2 regions of the Pseudarthrobacter sp. O4 genome follow, and region 1 is predicted to be linked to the other one. Evidence: riboswitches for the same ligand, from Rfam matches in the RefSeq annotation. Region 1 holds a riboswitch; the other holds the start of a gene.
The links. A riboswitch is a leader RNA that binds a small molecule or an ion and turns the genes downstream of it on or off. The one in region 1 is predicted to bind glycine.
Positions count from the first base shown of each region.

Region 2: it holds a riboswitch for glycine, as region 1 does, so the genes downstream of both, gcvP (aminomethyl-transferring glycine dehydrogenase) here and gcvP (aminomethyl-transferring glycine dehydrogenase) in region 1, are expected to answer to the same signal.

Region 1 is NZ_CP189591.1:3,299,493-3,302,897, forward strand. It holds gene ACQCSU_RS15410 (MFS transporter) at 1-541, opposite strand, end outside; gene ACQCSU_RS15415 (TetR/AcrR family transcriptional regulator) at 610-1,149, shown strand; glycine riboswitch at 1,376-1,474, shown strand; glycine riboswitch at 1,476-1,592, shown strand; gene gcvP (aminomethyl-transferring glycine dehydrogenase) at 1,632-3,405, shown strand, end outside.
Region 2 is NZ_CP189591.1:2,796,956-2,800,360, reverse strand. It holds gene ACQCSU_RS13015 (amino acid permease) at 1-1,030, opposite strand, end outside; glycine riboswitch at 1,366-1,463, shown strand; glycine riboswitch at 1,465-1,572, shown strand; gene gcvP (aminomethyl-transferring glycine dehydrogenase) at 1,612-3,405, shown strand, end outside.

The DNA of each region.
Region 1 (3,405 bases):
AGTGCTCCACGAGCCAGCCGCCGAAGATCGGGCCCAGGGCGGCGCCGCCGGAGAAACCCGCAGCCCAGATGGCCACGGCCAGCCGGCGCCGGTTCGGCTCTGGGAAGATGTTGCGGATCAGGGACAGGGTGGACGGCATCAGCATCGCGCCGAAGAAGCCCAGCCCCGCCCGTCCGGCGATCAGCCATTCGGCGCTGGGCGCGAAGGCGGTGACAGCCGAGACCGCCGCGAAGCCCGTGCTGCCGATGAAAAGGAGCCTGCGGCGTCCGATCCGGTCGCCCAGGCTGCCCATGGCCACGAGCAGCCCGGCCAGGACCAGGGGATAAGCATCCACAATCCACAGCAACTGCACCCCGGAGGCGTCCAGGCCGCGGGCGATGGCGGGCAGCGCAAAGGTGAGCGCCGTGTTGTCCACCGCGACCAGCAGCACCGGGAACATCAGCAGCGACAGCGCCAGCCAGTCGCGCCACGGCGCCCGCGGGGCCCGCGGGGCGGATGCCGGCGTTGTGGCGGTGGCTGCAGGAATCGATGTAGTCCTCATAATTAATAACTATACCGTCCAGACGGTACAGTTAAGAAATTCCGGGCCGGACAGGCATGATGGGACCCATGCCCAGAAAACCCGTCGCCCGCGAAGCCGTCCTTGACGCCTTCGAATCCCTGCTCATCGAAGAGGGCGAACGTGCCGCCACGCTGGACGCCGTCGCCAGGCGGGCCGGGGTCTCCAAGGGGGGACTGCTGTACCACTTCCCGAGCAAGGAAGCCATGGTTTCCGTGCTGCTGGAGCGGCTCGACCGGCTCCTCGGCGAGGACCTCGGGAGGATGGCCGCCGCGCCGGAAGGGGCTGCCGCATACTTCATCAAATCCTCGGTCTGGGCGGACACCCCGATGGACCGCGTGTTCGTCGCCGCCACCCGGCTGGCCGAAGTGGCCCACGAAGAAACACTGCAGCGCATTGCCGCCGCCCAGGCGGGCTGGCTGGAACTGCTCGCTGCCGACGTCGGGCCGGGCATGGCCAAGGCGGTGCTCTACATGGGCGACGGGCTCTACTTCAACGCGATGCTGGCCCGAGGACCGGGCGGACCGCTCCCACAGGTCAGCGGGGATGTCGCGAGCCTGCTGGCCGCCGTCGAACGGCTGCGTGGCTGAGCCGGACGGCCGGGCAACTCCCGTCCGCCGAGGTCGCCGGAAGCGCGCGGGGTCGCCGTAATTTCGGGATTTTCCGGCGAATCCGCAGTCTTCCCGCGATTTCGCGTCCGACGGCGGTCCTGGGGCGTAACTCTCTCGCCTGGGTCCGGTCATTGGTTTGCGGACGCGCGCCCGCCATAGGACAATGGGAGCTGTGACTGTTGTCACGAGCAATTGAATATGCCTTTGATCTGCGGCGGGAGAGTTCTGCTTGTAGGTACAAGCGGGCGCCGTAGGAGCAAACCCTCCCCAGGAATCTCTCAGGCCCATGTACCGCCGCGGCAAGGCGACTCTGGAAAGTAGCAGGCTGTCCTCTGACATGCTGTGCTCACCGACGGTGCAAGCGGAGCCCTGCGAACGCGCGGCTGCGCGGAAACTCTCAGGTCCAATACAGAGCGGGGAGGAACCCGAATCAATGTGGCGTACCCTGCGCCGCCTTAGTTATGGAGTTCCTTGTGACTGTTACCCCAGCCTCCACGTCCTTCGTTGACCGGCACATCGGCGCCCGCCGCCAGTCCGACGTCGACGCCATGCTGAAGGCTGTCGGCTACGACACCGTCGATGCGCTGGTGGACACCGCCGTTCCGAAAGACATCCGGCAGGATTCGCCGCTGGCGCTCGGCGAAGCCCTCAGCGAAGTCGAGGTCCTCGCCGAACTGCGCAAGTTGGCCGGCAAAAACAAGACCGCGGTCCAGATGATCGGCCAGGGCTACTACGACACCCTGACCCCGGCCGTCATCCGCCGGAACATCCTCGAGGCGCCCGCCTGGTACACGGCGTACACGCCCTACCAGCCCGAAATCTCGCAGGGCCGGCTTGAGGCGCTGCTGAACTTCCAGACCATGGTCCAGGACCTCGTCGGCCTGCCGATCGCCAACGCCTCCCTGCTCGACGAAGCCACCGCCGTCGCCGAAGCCGTGCTGATGATGCGCAGGGCAAACAAGAACAAGACCGCCCACGACGGCAAAACCGTCCTCGACGCCGACTGCCTGCCGCAGACCATCGCGATCGTGAGGGGCCGCGCCGAAGCGCTCGGCTTCGAGGTCGAGATCGCCGATCTTTCCAAGGGCCTGCCCGACGGCGTCATCAACGGCGTCGTCCTCCAGCAGCCCGGCGTCTCCGGCCGTGTGTTCGACCACACCGCCGTGATCGCGGACGCCAAGGCACGCGGCGCGCTCGTCACCGTCGCAGCCGACCTGCTGTCCCTGACCCTCATTACCCCTCCGGGTGAGCAGGGCGCCGACATCGCCGTCGGCTCCGCCCAGCGCTTCGGCGTCCCGCTGTTCTTCGGTGGTCCGCACGCCGCCTACATGGCCGTCCAGAAGGGCCTGGAGCGGTCCATGCCCGGCCGCCTCGTGGGAGTGTCCAAGGACAACGCCGGCGTCCCGGCCTACCGCCTGGCGCTGCAGACCCGCGAGCAGCACATCCGCCGCGAGAAGGCGACGTCCAATATCTGCACCGCCCAGGCGCTGCTGGCGATCGTGTCCTCCTTCTATGCCGTCTACCACGGCCCGGACGGGCTGAAGGCGATCGCCGAGACCACCCACGGCCACGCCAGGACCATCGCCGCCTCGCTGAAGGCCGCCGGCCTGGACGTGCTGCACACGTCCTTCTTCGACACCGTCACCGTCTCCGTCCCCGGCAAGGCCGCGAACATCATTGCCGCCGCCGAGGCTAAGGGGATCAACCTGCGCGTCATCGACGCGGACACGGTCGGGATCTCCGCCGATGAGGCCACGACGGCGGCCATTGTCGCCGACGTCGTCGCCGCCTTCGGCGCGACTGTCACAGACACTAACTCAGACGCAGAATCCGGCGATGACTCAGACACTGACTCAGGTGACGATTCCGCTTTCCGCCTGGACACCGCCGTCGAGCGCACCTCCGACTACCTCCAGCACCCGGTGTTCAACACCCACCGCTCCGAGACGCAGCTGCTGCGCTACATCCGCCGGCTCTCGGACCGTGACCTCGCGCTGGACCGCACCATGATCCCGCTGGGCTCCTGCACCATGAAGCTGAACGCCACGGCCGAGATGGAAGCCATCTCCTGGCCGGAGTTCGCCTCCATCCACCCCTTCGCCCCGGACTCCCAGACCGCCGGCTGGCGCGAACTGATCGAGGACCTGGAAGCCCAGCTGACCGAGATCACCGGCTACGACCAGGTCTCCATCCAGCCGAACGCCGGTTCCCAGGGCGAGCTCGCTGGCCTGCTGG
Region 2 (3,405 bases), 500 kb from region 1:
GGGTGGAGAGGCGGCCGAAGAGCTTGGGGGCGTCGCCGTCGTTGGCCAGCCCGAACACCATCCGCGAGGTGGAATAGATGCCCGAGTTGGCGGAGGACATCGCGGACGTCAGCACCACGAGGTTCACCACGGTCGCTGCGATGCCCAGCCCGGCCAGCGAGAACATGCCGATGAACGGGCTGTGGCCGGCCTGGAACTCGGTCCACGGGGTGACGGACATCAGGATGATCAGGGCGCCGACGTAGAAGAGCATGACGCGCAGCGGGATGGCGTTGATGGCGCGGGGCAGGTTGTGCTCCGGGTTCTTCGTTTCGGCCGCGGCGGTGCCCACGAGTTCAATGCCCACGAACGCGAACACGGCGATCTGGAAACCGGCCACGAAGCCCATGAATTCCTTGGGGAAGAAGCCGCCGTGGCTCCAGAGGTTGGTGAAGCTGGCGGTGCCGGCGTTGGACTGGAAGCCGGTGAAGATCATCACCAGGCCCACCACAATCAGCGCCACGATGGCCACGATCTTGATGAGCGCAAACCAGAATTCGGTCTCGCCGAAGGCCTTCACGGTGGGCAGGTTCAGCAGAAGCAGGATGATGATGGTGGCAACGCCCGGGACCCAGAGCTGGATGCCCGGCCACAGCTGCTCGGCGTAGCCGGCGATCGCGATCACGTCCGCCACACCGGTGACCACCCAGCAGAACCAGTAGGTCCAGCCGGTGAAGAAGCCGGCCCAGGGGCCCAGGAGGTCGCCGGCGAAGTCGCTGAAGGACTTGTAGTTCAGGTTGGACAGCAGCAGCTGGCCCATGGCCCGCATCACGAAGAACAGCATGAAGCCGATGATCATGTACACGAAGATCACGGAGGGCCCGGCCACCGAAATGGTCTTGCCGGAACCCATGAAAAGGCCGGTGCCGATGGCGCCGCCGATGGCCAGGAGCTGGATGTGCCGGTTGCTCAGCGAGCGTGCAAGGTGCGGGGGCGATGAAGGCCTTGGGGCTGTTCCGTCGGCAGTGAGGGTCGAACGAAGTTCCGTCATATGGATTCTTTCCTGTGTGCGGTGGAGTGCGCCAAAATGGGCGCAAAAAACGCCGGCGCCGACGCGTGCAGCAGCGCTGGCGGGCCTCGAGTGACGCATCACTCGGCCGGATCCGGGAGTTTCGTCAGGGATTGTTTAGTCCGCTTCCGTTGACTCAGGAGCGGAGAATCAGGGTGGCTGGCGTCGTTGCCGAAGTCACAGCGACAATTGTGAACACCGTCACTCGACAATGTCAAGAGGGACCACACTCGGATAAAAATGACTTATTTTTCTTGCACGCAGTCGGGAAAGCAGCTAGTGTGTGAAGCGCGTCACTTACGAGTGATGCGTGCTTATGAACTGCGGCGGGAGAGTCCTGCCGGTACATTCAGCAGGCGCCGTAGGAGCAAATCCTCCCCAGGAATCTCTCAGGCCCATGTACCGCCGCGGCAAGGCAACTCTGGAAAGCAGCAAGGCTCCGGCCTTACTCACCGACGGTGCAAGCGGCGCCCTGTAACAGCAGGGTCTGCGGAATCTCTCAGGTCCAAGACAGAGCGGGGAGGAACCCGAATCATCGTGGCACCCTTAGTGCCACCTGAATTATGGAGTTCCTCATGACGATTCAGTCGTCCCTTTCCACGTTTGCAGACCGTCACATTGGTGCCCGCCGCCAGGCCGACATCGACACCATGCTGAAGGCTGTCGGCTACGACAGCGTTGATGGCCTGGTGGACACTGCCGTTCCCGACTCGATCCGCCAGGAAACCGCCCTCAGCCTGGACAACGCGCTGAGCGAGGTTGAGGTTCTTGCCGAGCTGCGCCGCCTGGCGTCAAAGAACAAGACGGCCGTGCAGATGATCGGCCAGGGCTACTACGACACCGTCACGCCCCCAGTGATCCGCCGCAACATCCTCGAATCCCCGGCCTGGTACACCGCCTACACCCCGTACCAGCCGGAAATCTCCCAGGGCCGCCTCGAGGCCCTGCTGAACTTCCAGACCATGGTCCAGGACCTCACAGGCCTCCCGGTGGCCAACGCTTCCCTGCTGGATGAAGCCACCGCGGTGGCCGAAGCCGTGCTGCTGATGCGCCGCGCCAACAAGAACAAATCCGCTGCCGGCGGCAAGACCGTCCTGGACGCCGATGTGCTGCCGCAGACCATCGCGATCGTGAAGGGCCGCGCCGAGGCGCTTGGCTTCGAGGTGGAGGTCGCGGACCTCTCCCAGGGCCTGCCCGACGGCGAGATCAGCGGCATCGTGCTGCAGCAGCCGGGCGTTTCCGGCCGCGTGTGGGACCAGTCCGGCGTGATTGCCGCCGCCAAGGCACGCGGCGCGCTGGTCACGGTCGCAGCGGACCTGCTGGCCCTGACCCTGATCACCCCTCCGGGCGAGCAGGGCGCGGACATCGCCGTCGGAACCGCGCAGCGCCTGGGTGTTCCACTGTTCTTCGGCGGCCCGCACGCCGCCTACATGGCCGTCCGTGAAGGCATGGAGCGCACCCTCCCGGGCCGCATCGTCGGCGTCTCCAAGGACAACACCGGCATCCCCGCCTACCGCCTGGCCCTGCAGACCCGCGAGCAGCACATCCGCCGCGAGAAGGCCACCTCCAACATCTGCACCGCGCAGGCACTGCTGGCCATCGTCTCCTCGATGTACGCCGTCTACCACGGCCCCGAAGGTCTGTTGGCCATCGCCGAGACCGTCCACGGCAACGCCCGCACCCTCGCCACCACGCTGAAGACGGCCGGCCGCGAACTCGTTTCCGAGTCCTTCTTCGACACCATCACCGTCCGCGTCCCGGGCAAGGCCAAGAAGGTCATCGCCGCGGCGGAAGCCCGCGGCATCAACCTGCGCGCCATCGACGCGGACACGGTGGGTGTCTCCATTGACGAGACCACGACGCCGGAGATCCTCTCCGCGGTAGCCGTCGCCTTTGGCGCCGGTCCGGTTGGCTCTGCAACGGGCTTTGAGCTGCCCGGCTCGGTGGTGCGCTCCTCCGATTTCCTGCAGCACCCGGTGTTCAACACGCACCGCTCCGAAACCCAGCTGCTGCGCTACATCCGCAAGCTCAGCGACCGCGACCTCGCGCTGGACCGCACCATGATCCCGCTGGGTTCGTGCACCATGAAGCTGAACGCCACGGCCGAAATGGAAGCCATCTCCTGGCCGGAGTTCGCCTCCATCCACCCGTTTGCTCCGGACTCCCAGACTGAGGGCTGGCGTGAACTGATCGATGGCCTGGAAGCTGACCTGGCGGAGATCACCGGTTACGACCAGGTCTCCATCCAGCCGAACGCCGGTTCCCAGGGCGAGCTCGCCGGCCTGCTGGCCATCCGCGGCTACCACCTGTCCCGCGGCGATCAGCACCGCGACATCTGCCTGATCCCAGCCTCGGCC